DNA from 4 places in the Martelella mediterranea DSM 17316 genome. Region 3 is predicted to be linked to each of the others. Evidence: riboswitches for the same ligand, from Rfam matches in the RefSeq annotation. Region 3 holds a riboswitch; each other region holds the start of a gene.
The links. Region 3 has a riboswitch for thiamine pyrophosphate ahead of thiB (thiamine ABC transporter substrate binding subunit). Riboswitches for the same ligand answer to the same signal wherever they lie in the genome.

Region 1: another riboswitch for thiamine pyrophosphate. It lies ahead of Mame_RS20695 (TRAP transporter large permease); the one in region 3 lies ahead of thiB (thiamine ABC transporter substrate binding subunit).
Region 2: another riboswitch for thiamine pyrophosphate. It lies ahead of Mame_RS21470 (ABC transporter permease); the one in region 3 lies ahead of thiB (thiamine ABC transporter substrate binding subunit).
Region 4: another riboswitch for thiamine pyrophosphate. It lies ahead of thiC (phosphomethylpyrimidine synthase ThiC); the one in region 3 lies ahead of thiB (thiamine ABC transporter substrate binding subunit).

Annotation. Positions count from the first base shown of each region.
Region 1 is NZ_CP020330.1:4,432,128-4,435,705, forward strand. Features, by position in the region: gene Mame_RS20690 (TRAP transporter substrate-binding protein) at 1-483, opposite strand, end outside; gene Mame_RS20695 (TRAP transporter large permease) at 498-2,294, opposite strand; TPP riboswitch at 2,460-2,562, opposite strand; gene Mame_RS20700 (lytic murein transglycosylase) at 2,661-3,578, opposite strand, start outside.
Region 2 is NZ_CP020330.1:4,611,196-4,614,773, reverse strand. Features, by position in the region: gene Mame_RS21485 (tetratricopeptide repeat protein) at 1-110, shown strand, start outside; gene Mame_RS21480 (hypothetical protein) at 117-320, opposite strand; gene Mame_RS21475 (ABC transporter substrate-binding protein) at 474-1,418, opposite strand; gene Mame_RS21470 (ABC transporter permease) at 1,449-2,204, opposite strand; TPP riboswitch at 2,271-2,372, opposite strand; gene Mame_RS21465 (sugar porter family MFS transporter) at 2,587-3,578, shown strand, end outside.
Region 3 is NZ_CP020330.1:984,182-987,759, reverse strand. Features, by position in the region: gene Mame_RS04520 (FKBP-type peptidyl-prolyl cis-trans isomerase) at 342-779, opposite strand; TPP riboswitch at 1,007-1,105, shown strand; gene thiB (thiamine ABC transporter substrate binding subunit) at 1,143-2,153, shown strand; gene thiP (thiamine/thiamine pyrophosphate ABC transporter permease) at 2,814-3,578, shown strand, end outside.
Region 4 is NZ_CP020330.1:104,608-108,185, reverse strand. Features, by position in the region: gene Mame_RS00520 (glycine betaine ABC transporter substrate-binding protein) at 1-1,472, shown strand, start outside; TPP riboswitch at 1,580-1,709, shown strand; gene thiC (phosphomethylpyrimidine synthase ThiC) at 1,808-3,578, shown strand, end outside.

The sequences.
Region 1 (3,578 bases), 1.2 Mb from region 3:
CTTGGCCAGCAGGTTGCGGGCCCCGTAATCGATGAAGCCGCCGACGATGAACTGCTCTTCAGCAAGCCGGGCCGAGAGGTCGTCGCCGATCGGGCCGGTGACGACGTCGCGAAGATGGGCGGCATCGCGAAACAGGAAAGGCAGGTCGAGCAACTGTAATTGCGGCGTCCAGGCCGAAAGCGCCGAGACGGTGGAGAGGCTCGCCTGCACGGCTCCGAGGCGGATATTCTCCGCCACCTGCTTTTCGCCGCCGAGCGCGCCATTGGTCACGATCCGGAAACGGAACCGGCCCGGCAGCCGCTGCTCGACCTCAGCGGCGAAGAAACGCCAGACCTTCGTCTCGGGTTTGTCCTCGCTGAGAAGCGAGGCGATGACGACATCGCGCGTGGCAGCGCTGGCGGTTCGCAGATAGGCGGGCGCGGCAAGCACTGCCACGGCGGCAGCGCCTGTTTTCATGAGACTGCGACGGTTGAGCGAAGTCATGGCAGACAAACCTTTCAGACAGGAACGGCAAAGAGGGTGATGACGAGCAGGGCGGTGAGAAGCGCCAGAAGAAAGGGACGCATCGCCCTGAACAGGCTTTCCGGCGAAAGACCGGTGACGCCGCCGACCACGAAGGCCAGCATGCCGACCGGCGGGGTGAGTCCGCCGATCATCAGGTTGACGACGAGGACGACGCCAAAGCGGATCGGATCAATTCCGGCGGAAACGGCGACCGGCAGCAGGACGGGACCAAGAAGCAGGATCGCCGCCCCGATATCCATCACCAGGCCCGCGACCAGCAGCAGCACATTGGCGAGCAGGAGCACGGCAACGGCGCTGCCCCCGAACAGGCCGGCGAGGTGGCGCACAAGCCCGGCGATATCGTCGATCGCGAGCAGGAAGGCGACGGGGGCCGCCGCCCCGATCAGCAGGCCGATCGCCGCCGCCTCTGCCGCCGACTGGCGGAAGGCGGCGACAATGCTGGAACCGGAACGGCGGGACGTTGCTGCCAGGATCAGCGTGTAGAGCGCCGCAAGCCCCGCCGCCTCGGTCGTCGTGACAATGCCCAGGCGAATGCCGAACACCACGATCAGACCGAGGACGAAGGCTGGCAGGGCCGCGATCCCGGCACGCCTGCGCGTTTCCGCCGAAGCCGGCGGCGCGCCGCTCGCGGTCCCCATCGCAAGCCTTATCGCGACGGCGAGACAAACCGCCATCAGCAGGCCGGCAAACAGCCCGCCGACAAGCAACGCGCCGACGGAGAGATTGGTCGCCGTCGCCAGGATGAGAAAGGCGATCGACGGCGGGATGACGTTGTCGAGAACCGAGGACGCGGCGACAAGCGCGCCGGCGCGGGCGGGCGGATAGCCATGGCGCACCAGTTCGGGGTGGAAGGTCGAGGCGGCAAAGGCGGCATTGGCGACGGAGGAACCGGACGCGCCGGAAAACAGAACCCCTGTCAAAAGCGTCGTCTGCGCCAGCCCGCCGCGATAATGGCCAACGAGCGAGGCCGCGAACTGCACGAGCTTGCCGGCCGCGCCCGAGAGCTTCAGAAACGCGCCCGCAAGGAGAAAGAACGGGATCGCCAGCAGCAGGAATTTCGACATGCCGGCCACCGTATTGGCGATGATCGCCTGCTCCGTCTGCAACGCGCCGAAGGCAATCGCGCCGTAGGACGATGCCAGAAAAACATGGGCGAGCGGCGCGCCGGCAACGAGGCCGAGCGCGGCGGCAAGCGCGAGCGGCAGGCTCGCCGGCAGCGCGATATTGATCGCAAACCGGCCAACCGCCCAGTAAACAAACCCGCCGAGCGCGAAGCCGAAGATCAGCCGCGCGCCGCTCGAGCGCTCCAGGCGGCGCAGGCAGAGCAACACGAGCAGACCCAGCCCGCCCGCCACCGGAAAGGCGAAGCGCACCCATTCCGGAAGCCCAAGCGTTGGCGACATTCCGCCGAGCAACGCGATCGCCTCACGTCCGCCAAGGCACAGGATCAAGCCCGCGACGACGCTGAAGCCGTCGGCCACGGCAGCGAGCACGCTGGATGCCCGATCGGGGAGCAGCCTCACAAGGCCGTCGAGCCGCATTGACAGCGGTCCGGAGAGGGTGAGCGGCAGGCCGGCCGAGATCAGCGCGATATTCAGCCAGATTCCCAGATCCTCCATGCCGACGACGCCGGTGTGGAAGACATAGCGCAGCACGACGCCCGCCACGACAAGGGCGAGCATCGCCATCAGAATAACGGCGGCGAGCATGCCGAGCGCCGTCTCCAGCGCGTCCGCAAACCGTCCGGCGGTGCTGCGGATCGCCGTCATGGGTACGGACGATGCCGTTCGCAGGCGGCGCCTGTCTCTAAACATCCGTTCGGACGGCTGAACCATCGGCGGCCCGCGCATGGTATTGGAAGGCAAGGCTTCATGATGCGATCCCCAGGATGTTGCAATCACGGAGACCGGCGGAGAAGAGAAAGGTTATGGCAGAGCGGCCAGATTTTCCGTTCCTACGCCGGCATGACCCGGATCAGGTTCAAGGGTCCGGCTCACCGCCGTCTCAGCATCGCAGGATGCACCCCTCGGAATAGTCAGGTTTTGTCCGGCTTTTGGGCCTGTGTCAATGGCAGGCCGGAAACGTAGCGTCTGGCGGCAACGCAAGAAAACTTGCGAGCGTTCCACCGACGGGTTTTACCGAAGCCTTTGCAGCAGAGCCATCGACGGTTCGCCCGTGACATTCAGCCCGTTCTGCCGCTGATAGGCGGCGATCGCCGCGCGGGTCTGGTCGCCGAACACGCCGTCGATGGTGCCGGCATCGTAGCCCGCCGCCGAAAGCCGCGACTGCAATTCCTTGCGCTGGTCGGCGCTGAAGCCGTAATTGTCATCGGGAAAACTGCCCCTGAGTGGGCCAGCGCCCGCGATCCGGTCTGCGAGATATCCCACACCCAGCGCGTAATTGGTGGAATTATTGTAGCGCTTGATGACGTTGAAATTGTGCCCGACGACGAAGACCGGACCGCCCGCCTGCGGCTGTATCCTGGTGCCGTCGATGGCAGCGCCGGGCGAGCCCTCCTCGCCGCCCCAGGGCTGACCTTTTCGCCATCCCGAGCGGGCAAGATAGTTCGCGGTGCTGGCCAGCGCGTCGGTCGGGTCGGCGTCCCAGATATCGCGCCGCCCGTCGCCATTGAAATCGACGGCGTAGCCGAGATAGGAGGTCGGGATGAACTGGGTATGGCCCATGGCGCCGGCCCAACTTCCGGTCATCCGTTCGGGCGTGATATCGCCGTTCTGCAGGATCCGCATCGCCCCGACCAGCTGGCTTTCGAAGAAAGCGCCGCGCCGCCCCTCGACGGCGAGCGTCGAGAGCGACGAGACCACCGGAATGCTGCCGCGCCGCTCGCCATACATGCTCTCAAGACCCCAGATGGCGACGATCACATTGGCGTCGACGCCATAGGTCGCCTCGATCCGCTCCAGAACATCGCGGTAGCGGACATAATTGGCGCGCCCCTTGGCGATCCGCTCATCGGAGCCGGCAATGGCCAGATAGTCTTCCAGCGTGCGCTTGAATTCGGTCTGGTTGCGGTCCTGCTCGATAACCCCCGGCGT
Region 2 (3,578 bases), 1.0 Mb from region 3:
AGGCGGCGGTCGAGGTATGGCGGCGGTATCTCGAACTCTATCCCGCCGACCGCGATGTCGCGGCCTTTGTGGAAAGCACGCTGAACGAGCGTGCCGGCAAGCGGATTTAACGGACTTCAGAAATGCATGACGTGGCGCAGCACCCGGTAGAGGAGGTGGAGCGCCAGCAGCCCCGCGCCGACGGCGATCGTCAGGTGCGAAAGCGGGCTCAAAAGGCTGCCCTCGATCGTGCCCGCGACGTCGGGATATTGATAGAGCAAGATGCGGATGGTGAGGCCCGCAAGCCCGACCACCACCAGCACAAGGCCGGCAAGTTTCATGATCCGATCTCCTGTCGCAAAAGGGGTAGAGATCGGTCTTTGCATGGCGGTATCGCCGCAATTGTCGTCACAAAAGACCGAAACAGCGAGGCGGCCCGCAAGCCGCCTCTTTCACTTCTTTATAATGTGCTTTTGTGGCGATTTAAGGCCGGTTCATTTTTGCTGCGATAGCGAGACGGAGATTGCATCGACCGGCGGCGCTTCGGAGATCAGCCCGTTTTCCGCCATGAACGCGCCGAAACGTTCATACCGCTCGGCATCGGAGGCGGCGGGACGCTTGGCGAAGCGGACGATCGATTCGGCGAAGGCCTGGCGGTTCAGCTCGTCGTCGAGATCGGGATAGGCCTTGGCAAAGCTCTCCCATGCCGCCTCTGGATGGTTGACGATGAAGACCGTCGCCTTTTCCACAGCATCGAGGAAGCGTGGCAGCCGGTCATCGTCAAGCATGTCGCTGCGGGTCACGTAGATCAGCTCGTCATAGACCGGCACGCCATGCTCTTCCGGGAAGAAGGCCTTGCCCTCGTGGCCAGCGATCCGCATCTGCGGCAGCTCGATATTGCGGAACGAGCCGATGGTCGCGTCGACCTGTTGCGAAAGCAGCGATTGCGTGAGCGCGAAATTGACATTGATCAGGGTGATGTCGTCCTTGGTGAGGCCGGCGTTTTCAAGCATCGTGGCCACCACCGCATCCTCGATACCGGCCACCGAGAAGCCGATCTTCTTGCCCTTCAGGTCGGCGACGGATTTGATCGGCCCGTCTTTCAGCACCGTCAGCGTGTTGAGGGGCGTCGAGACCAGTGTGCCGAAGCGGACGATATCAATGCCGGCCTCGTGATCGAGATAGAGATTGGGCTGGTAGTGAATGCCGATATCAACCTTGCCGGTCGCCACCATGCGCGGCACCATCGACGGGTCGGATGGCGGCACCAGTTCCACGTCGAGCCCCTCATCGGCGAAATAGCCGTTTTCGGCGGCGATCACCAGCGGCGCGTGGTCGGGGTTTACATACCATTCGAGGATCACGTCGAGCTTATCGGCGGCGCTCGCCAGCCCGGGAGCCAGGGCGAGAGCGGCGGCGAATGCGAGTTTCTTCAGCATGTCATTCTCCTGTTCGGTTGCGCCGGTCGCTCAATCCTCATGCGACCAGCGGGTGAAGAAGGGGGCGGCGAGATCCACCGCCTTTCGAAAAAGCACGGCCTCGAGCGCGAGGATCAGCATGGCGGCGAACACGGTCTCGCTCTGCATGCGGGCATTGGCCTGGACCATGAGAAAGCCGAGCCCGCCGGCTGACCCCACCCATTCGCCCACCACCGCGCCGAGCGGCGCGAGCGGGGCCGCGATCCTGAGGCCGGAAAACAGATGCGGCATTGCCAGGGGCAGGCGGATGTGGCGCAACATCTCGAAATGCCCCGCGCCATCGAGCAGGGCCGCGGCCACGATCTCCGGGTCGGTGCGCCTCAGCCCGTCGGCAAAACTGGAGGCGACGGGGAAGAACACGATGATGGTCGTCATCACCACCTTGGAGGCGATGCCGAAGCCAAACCAGAGCACCAGCATCGGCGCGATCACGAAGACCGGAAAGGATTGCAGCACCACCAGAACGGGCCAGATGAAACGGCCGATGCGGGGAAAGGCGGCAATGAAAATCGCCGCCGCCGCGCCGAAGACCGCGCCCATGGCAAAACCCGCCAGGATTTCCCTGAGCGTCACCAGCGCCTCTTCTAGCAGCATCGCGTGGGCGGTCTGGAACTTCGCCAGCACGGCAAGCGGCGGCGGCAGGATATAGCGCGGCAGCTCGCCGAAAACGATGATCGCCTGCCAGAGCACAAGAAGCCCGGACACGATCGCGCAAAAGGTGAGTGTCGCCGAAAGGGTGCGCTTCAATCCCGCTCTCCCCGGCAGAACCGGGCAGCGGAGGCGTCAATAGAGGCTGATTTTCTGGGCGTGTCGCTCAAGACCAAACTCCGTTCCTACGCCGGCATAACCCGGATCAGGTTCAAGGGTTCGGCCATCGGCCATCTCAGTGTCACGGACACACCCCTCGGATGCGTCCTCTATGCCGCGCGATCGTGCGTCGGTCAAGGGGCTCGGCGGCGAAGTCGGGAACGCCGCTAATATAAACGCTAAGGTCCAAAAGGATTTGACAACGGGTGCCGTTTCGACTTTCAACTTTTGGTATAAGGCCGTTTGCGGTTTTCAGCGGCGGTTCATAAAAAGGGTCATAAGAGGGGAAGGCGGCAGCGGCCGTCCAAGCGGAGGAAAACCCATGCTCATCGCCATCGTCATTGTGGCAGCGCTGTTCGGCATGCTCTTCGGTTTCGACCAGGGCGTGATTTCCGGGGCTCTGCCGTTCATCAAGCAGGATTTCACGGTTTCGGCCTTCATGGAGGGGGTGATCACCTCGGCCGTGCCGCTCGGCGCGGTGGCGGGCACGCTGCTTGCCATGGTCACCACCGACCGCTACGGGCGCAAGCCGATGCTGATTCTCGGCGCGCTGATCTTTCTGGTCGGCTCGCTGATTTCCGCGCTCGCCTTCAACCAGTATGTGCTGACCCTTGCCCGCCTGTTGATCGGCGTCGGCATTGGCGCCTCGGCGATGACCGCGCCGATGTTTCTGGCGGAAGTCGCGCCGGCGCGCATTCGCGGCACCATCGTCTCCGCCTTCCAGTTGATGATCACCATCGGCATCATGGTCTCCTACATGTCGGACGCGGCCTTTGGCGGTTCGGGCGACTGGCGCTGGATGATCGGCGTCGGCGTGTTCCCGTCGATCGTGGCGCTGATCGGCATCCTGCTGTCGCCGGAAACGCCGCGCTGGCTGACGCTCAATTCCAATGCCGACAAGGCGCGCGATATCATCGCGAAACTGCAGCCGGAATCTTCGCCCGCCGAGGTCGATGAGATCATCGCCGAGATCCAGGAAAGCGCCAAGGACGAGGAGGCGACCCCGGCGTGGAGCACCTTCCTGAAGCGCGGCATCCTGCCGGTGACGAGCTTCGCCATGATCGTGTTCGTGCTGCAGCAGCTTTCCGGCATCAACGCGATCATCTATTACGCCCCGGAAATCTTCAAGAATGCCGGATTTTCGGGCACCACGACCGATCTTCTGGCCACCGTCGGCATCGGCGTCGTCAATGTCGCGCTGACCGTGGTCGCGATGTATCTGGTGGAAAGCATGGGCCGGCGCAAGCTGCTGATCCTCGGCTTCATCGGAACCGCGGCGTCGATGGCGCTGGTGACCGTGGCGACGATGATGGA
Region 3 (3,578 bases):
AATATGAAATGGTGCAGAGCAGCATACTCATTCCCTTCGCCCGCCGGAAGCGCGCAGGCGCGGTTGCGCGAATGCCCGGCGCCAGACGGGCGCGGACGAGTCACAAACGAGGCAGGCCCGTTTCGGTTCCATCGGTGAAGGAGAATATTTTCGATCGATAAAATAGACGTTCCGGGAATCCGGCATGGGGATGGCTCATCAAAAAGGGCTGACACACACATTTGCGTACCAGCCCATTATTAGCAAAGCCATTCAGCCAAAGAATGGCAAAATCATGGCAATGTGCCACCTTCGCGCCGCAATATTTTCACATAGTTCGAAAACCGTGCGGCAGGCCCTGATCAGGCGGCCTTGACGATCTCGACCAACTCGACAGCAAAATTCAGATCCTGGCCCGCGAGCGGATGATTGGCGTCGACGGTGACTTCCTGTTCCTCGACCTTGGTCACGATCAGCGGCACGGTCTGGCCATCTGGCGTGCGCGCCTGAAGCTGCATGCCGGGGGCAACTTCCACTTCCTGCGGCATGGCGGAGCGCGGCACGACCTGCACCTTCTGCGGGTCATGGGGGCCATAGGCTTCGCTGGAATCGACCTTCACATCGCGGCTGTCGCCGACATTCATGCCGGCGATCTCGCGGTCGAGGCCGGGAATGATCTGACCGGCGCCGACGGTGAATTCCAGCGGCTGGCGGCCTTCGGAACTGTCGAAGGTCGAACCGTCATTGAGGGTTCCGGTATAGTGAATACGAACGGTATCGCCCGCTTTTGCTTCTGTCATCTCGTGTGCTCCTTCCTTGAAACACTGCACGCTGGCCGAGATCGGCCGCGCCGTTTCCGGTTTTCCAGAGTGCTTTCGCCCCTGAAGGATGAGCCGACACGCTTTATTTCGCATGACGACCGACTTTTCGTCCGGCAGGCCGGACACGCCTTTACCTAATGCTTCCGGGCCATTTTTTCAAATCGCGCGCCTCTTGAAATGCCGGGTACGCCGCGATAGGTGTTTGGTCAGCTCTAACGGGGTGCGATTTTCGCTGAGAGGCTTTAAGCCAACCCGAAGAACCTGATCCGGCTAGCACCGGCGGAGGGATTAGACGCGCAGGACGCCGTTTTCCCCTTCAGTTATCGAACACAAGGAGGCGTCATGACCTATCGCACGACCATCGCCATTCTCGCGCTTGCGGCGCTGCCGGCGCTGCCGGCGGGCGCCCAGGAGAACAAGGTCCTCACCGTCTACACCTATGAAAGCTTCGATGCCGAATGGGGTCCGGGGCCGGTGGTCAAGGACGCCTTCGAGCAGACCTGCGACTGTACGCTGAAATTCGTCAGCGTCGAGGACGGCGTTGCGCTCCTCAACCGGCTGAAGCTCGAAGGCCAGTCGAGCCCGGCCGATATCGTTCTCGGCCTCGACAACAACCTCGTCCACGAAGCGAAGGAAACCGGCTTCTTCGCGAAATCCGGCGTCTCGACCGAAGCGGCCGATATCCCCGGTGGCTTTTCCGACGATATCTTCGTGCCCTTCGATTACGGCTGGTTCGACATCGTCTACGACACCGAAAGCATCGACAACCCGCCGACCACGCTTGACGAGTTGGTGAACGGACCCGCCGACCAGAAACTGGTGATCGAGGACCCACGCACCTCGACGCCGGGCCTTGGCATGCTGCTGTGGATGAAGTCGATCTATGGCGATGACGCCGCAGCGCAATGGGAAAAGCTCTCCGACCGGATCCTGACGGTCGCCCCGGGCTGGTCGGAAGCCTACGGCCTGTTCACCAGCGGCGAGGCGCCGATGGTGCTGTCCTACACCACCTCGCCGGCCTATCACGAGATCGAGGAGGGGAGCGACCGCTACAAGGCGATCGATTTCAAGGACGGGCTCTACATCCAGATCGAGGTCGCCGGCATGACGACCGTGGCCGATGACCCGGAACTCGCCCGCTCCTTCCTCGAATTCATCCTCACCCCCGGTTTCCAGGACGCGATCCCGACCCACAACTGGATGATGCCCGCGGCCGCGACCAGCGAGCCGCTGCCCGCCGCCTTCGAAAACGCCGTCAAACCGCAAAAGACCCTGCAATTTTCCCCCGACGTCGTCGCCGAGAACCGCCAGAAATGGATCGACGAATGGCTGAACGCCATGAGCGCGCGGTGAGGGCGAGCCACGCGACGGCGAAATGGAGACGGGACGCTGCCTCTCGCTTGGTGCCGCACCACAGCAAACGACCGCGCCGCATAGCCCCCAAACTTTCTCGCCCCGGAGGGGAGAGATGTCGCGACAGCGACAGTGAGGGGGGAGTCTATCACTACGAACGCCTTCACAATTTGAAATGCTGCGCCACCCTCACTGCCCCTTTCGGGGCATCTCTCCCGCCAGCGGGAGAGAATATTGGGAGCAAGACGCCGCGCCTGCATGCAACAGCCCCACTCCTTTATAAGCGAGGTGGTGGGCTGGCTGTGCGGTGGGTGCGTGACATTGCCTCACCTCCAGCATACTGCGGCGAACCATGCCGCATAGCCCCCAAGCCTTCTCGCCCCGGAGGGGAGAGATGTCGCGACAGCGACAGTGAGGGGGGAGTCTATCACTACGAACGCCTTCACAATTTGAAATGCTGCGCCACCCTCACTGCCCCTTTCGGGGCATCTCTCCCGCCAGCGGGAGAGAATATTGGGAGCAAGACGCCACGCCTGCATGCAACAGACCCACTTCTCAAGTGGCGAGGTAGCGGGCTGGCTGTGCGGTGGCTTGCACCCTCCAGACGCTGCCGGGCCCATCCGCCCGCCTGCGCCTGAGCGAGAGGACCCCCCCGTGCTGATGTCCTCCTCAGAACGCCGCCGCAGCTATGGCTACGGCATCGCCGCCCTTGCGAGCGTGATCGGCTTCATCGCGATCGCCATTGCCGCGCTCTCCGGTTTCGGGCGGCTGCAGGCTTCGATCGCGGTGTTCGACGAGCCCTATGTCTGGCGCATCCTGCGTTTCACGCTGTGGCAGGCCACGCTGTCGACGCTGATTTCGGTGGCGCTGGCCATCCCGGTCGCGCTGGCGCTGGCGCGGCGGCCGCATTTTCCGGGCCGGCTGTGGATCGTGCGGCTGATGGCGGTGCCGCTCGGCCTGCCGGTGCTGATCGGCGCGCTCGGGCTGATCGGCATCTGGGGCCGGCAGGGAATATTCAACGATCTGCTGACGCTCGCAGGCTTCGGCCGCCCGCTCCAGATCTATGGCCTGCAGGGCATTCTGCTGGCCCATGTCTATTTCAACCTGCCGCTCGCTGCTCGCCTGTTTCTGGCGGGGCTGGAGCGGGTGCCGCAGGAATATTTCAAATCGGCGGCGATGCTTGACATGCCCGGCCGCGCGGTGTTCCGCTTCGTCGAATGGCCGGTGATCGCGCCGCTGATCGCCGGCGTCGCCGGGCTGATCTTCATGCTGTGCGCCACCTCGTTCACGCTGGTGCTGATCCTTGGCGGCGGGCCGGCGGCGACCACGATCGAGGTCGCGATCTATCAGGCGCTGCGCTTCGATTTCAATCCCGCCCGCGCCGTCGCCCTTGCCGGCATGCAGATCGGGCTGACCGGTCTGGTG
Region 4 (3,578 bases), 880 kb from region 3:
CCCGGCCAGCCATCGCGGCCGCCAATCACCTCGATGACATCTCCGATCTTGCCGGTGCGGATGGCAGGCTGCGCCTCGGCGTCACGCAATCCTTCGCGGAGCGACCCCGCGACGGGCTGGAGCCTTTCCTGGACCGGTTCGGTCTGACATTCGAAGATATCGAGGTGTTCAGCGAAACGAGCCGGGAGGGCATGTATGACGCGCTTCTGGAAAGAAGCGTCGACATCATCGTCGGCCTCTCCACGGATCCGGAGATAAGCGATTACGAGCTTGTCGCGCTCAGCGATGCCACGGGGTTCTTTCCCGTCTATCAGGCCGCGCCGCTGACATCGGACCTCGCGCTGGAGCGGACTCCCGACATCGCCGCCGCCATGCAGAAACTGGCGGGCAGGATTGATGACGACATGATGCGGTCGCTGAACGCCGCTGTGCGCCTCGATGGCCGGCCGGTCAACCGCGTGGCGCGGCAGGCGCTTTACGACCTCGGCCTGGTGGCGAAGCCGCCACGCGAGCGCACGCCGGTTCTTGCCATCGCCATGGGACCGGAGACGATGGGCACCGATGCCGGCATCGAAACGCTGCGCGCGGTCCGCAAATCCATGCGCGGCCGCGACGTCAATCTTCTGTCGACCAATGTGCCGCTGGAAGCGATGGCAAGCGGCGAAGCGAGGCTGGCGCTGACGCCGGCGCTCTCCGGCTTCAGCCTGACCGATGGCCGCGTGATCCGTGATGAGCGTGTCGAGGCGATCGCCGCCATCGGCTCGACCTTCCTGCATGTGTTGACGCGCTCCGATGACCGCGCATTGCCGGAAGGAACGCTGACGATTGCGACGGGACCGGTGGGGTCGGCCTCGCATACGCTCGCGCTGGCCGTCGCCCACAACAGCAACCGAGACATCAGCGTCATGCCGCTGGATGTCTTTGGCGCACAGGCCGCGTCAGCGGTATTGCGCGATGGCGATGCCGACCTGGCTTTGATCTTTGCCGCAAGAGGCCGTCAGGATCTGGTCGATCTTTTCGCGCGGTCGGACGATGTCACCCTTGCCGATGTTGCCGGCTGGTGGACCAATGCCGACCGTCTTTCCATGCCGGTCATGCGCGAGGCGCAGATCGCCGCGGGCACATATCCGGGCATTGACGAGACCGTCGAAACGCTTTCCACGCAAATGATCCTGTTCGGACCCGCCACATCCGACCGGTTCTTGATCGGCCAGCAGGGTCCCAATGCGTTCTTCGACGAGCCGCGACCGCTGCAGGATAAAAGCGTGGCAGCCATAAACCGGAATCTCGGCCTCCACGCAGCGGTCGACCCGCACCTGCGCCGCGCTGCCGCGCTGACGCCGGAAGTCAATATCCTTGACGACCGGATCAATCCCTATCCCGGTCGCGCGATCCTGATGATCGCGATCTTCGGGTATCTCATATGGGCGGGCTGGCTCTTCGTCAGGCCAGAACGGGAAACGACCGACTGATCACAATCCGGAAACGAAAGTCTGCGGTCTTCAGTTTCGAGGAAGCGAACATCTCGGCAATCGCCTGTCCGGCGGTTGACAAAGCGCGGCGCGGGCCGCAATCTTGGCGCATTCACCCGGGGGGTCCCGACAAGGGGCTGAGATTCTGATGGCCGGACCGGCAGGTCCGTGCAGCGCAGTGACCCGATGAACCTGATCCAGTTCATACTGGCGTAGGGATGGTGTTCGGGCCGCGCGTCTCCGGCGGAGACTTTTATGGCGTGTTTCACGCGGCCAATCTCCATTCATTACCGGGAACTGGGTCTCCACGCTTCGAGCACTGGAGGCTCCGACCAATGAAAGACCTTTTCCCAACCGTCACCACGGGTCCGCTGCCCGCCTCGCGCCGCGTCTGGCACCGGGGGGCGTTTCACGCCGATATCCGCGTGCCGATGCGCGCGATCGATGTGCATCCGACAGCAGGCGAACTGCCTGTCACCGTCTATGACAGTTCCGGCCCCTATACCGACCCGCAAGCCGAGATCGCCATTGAACGCGGCCTGCCGCGCCTGCGAGAGGCCTGGATTGCCGCGCGCGGCGACACCGAGCAATATGACGGCCGCCATGTGAAGCCTGCGGACAATGGTTTCGCCGAGGGCAAGCGGCTGGTGCCGGAATTCCCGGTGCGGCACGAACCGAAACGCGCGAAGAACGGCCGCGCCGTTACCCAGATGGCCTATGCCCGCGCCGGTGTTGTGACCCCGGAAATGGAGTTTGTCGCCATCCGCGAAAATCTCGGACGGCAGGCGGCAAGGCAGGCAATGGAACGGGACGGCGAAGCCTTCGGCGCCGAAATCCCCGATTTCATCACACCTGAATTCGTGCGCGACGAGGTTGCAAAGGGCAGGGCGATCATCCCCGCCAACATCAATCACCCGGAACTGGAGCCGATGGCGATCGGCCGGAATTTTCTCGTCAAGATCAATGCCAATATCGGCAATTCGGCGGTGACCTCCTCGATGGCCGAGGAAGTGGAAAAGATGGTCTGGGCGATCCGCTGGGGCGCCGATACGGTGATGGATCTTTCCACCGGCCGCAACATCCACAATATCCGCGACTGGATCATCCGCAACGCGCCGGTTCCGATCGGGACGGTGCCGCTCTATCAGGCGCTGGAGAAGGTCGGGGGCATCGCCGAGGACCTGACATGGGAGGTGTTTCGCGACACGCTGATCGAGCAGGCAGAGCAGGGGGTGGATTATTTCACCATCCATGCCGGCGTGCGGCTGCACATGATCCCGATGACGGTGAACCGTGTCACCGGCATTGTATCGCGCGGCGGCTCGATCATGGCCAAATGGTGCCTGCATCATCACCGCGAGAGCTTCCTCTACGAGCATTTTGACGAGATCTGCGACATCGCGCGGGCCTATGATGTCAGCTTCAGTCTTGGAGACGGATTGCGGCCTGGTTCCATCGCCGATGCCAACGACGAGGCGCAGTTCGCCGAGCTCGTAACGCTGGGGGAACTCACGCAGATCGCCTGGGCCAAGGATTGTCAGGTGATGATCGAGGGTCCGGGGCATGTCCCGATGCACAAGATCAAGGCGAACATGGACAAGCAGCTTGCAACTTGCGGCGAGGCGCCGTTCTACACGCTCGGACCGCTCACCACGGACATCGCGCCGGGCTACGATCACATCACCTCGGGTATCGGGGCTGCGATGATCGGCTGGTTCGGCACGGCGATGCTCTGCTATGTGACGCCGAAGGAACATCTCGGCCTTCCCGACCGCGACGACGTGAAAACCGGGGTCATCACCTACAAGATCGCCGCCCACGCCGCCGATCTCGCCAAGGGGCATCCGGCGGCGCGGATCCGTGATGACGCGCTATCGCGCGCGCGGTTCGAATTCCGCTGGGAAGACCAGTTCAACCTGTCGCTCGACCCGGAAACGGCGCGCTCGATGCATGACGAGACCCTGCCGAAGGAGGCGCACAAGGTCGCGCATTTCTGCTCCATGTGCGGGCCGAAATTCTGCTCCATGCGCATCAGTCACGACATCCGGGCAGAGGCGCAGAAGGAGGGAATGGAGAAGATGGCCGAAAAATTCCGCGATGGCGGAG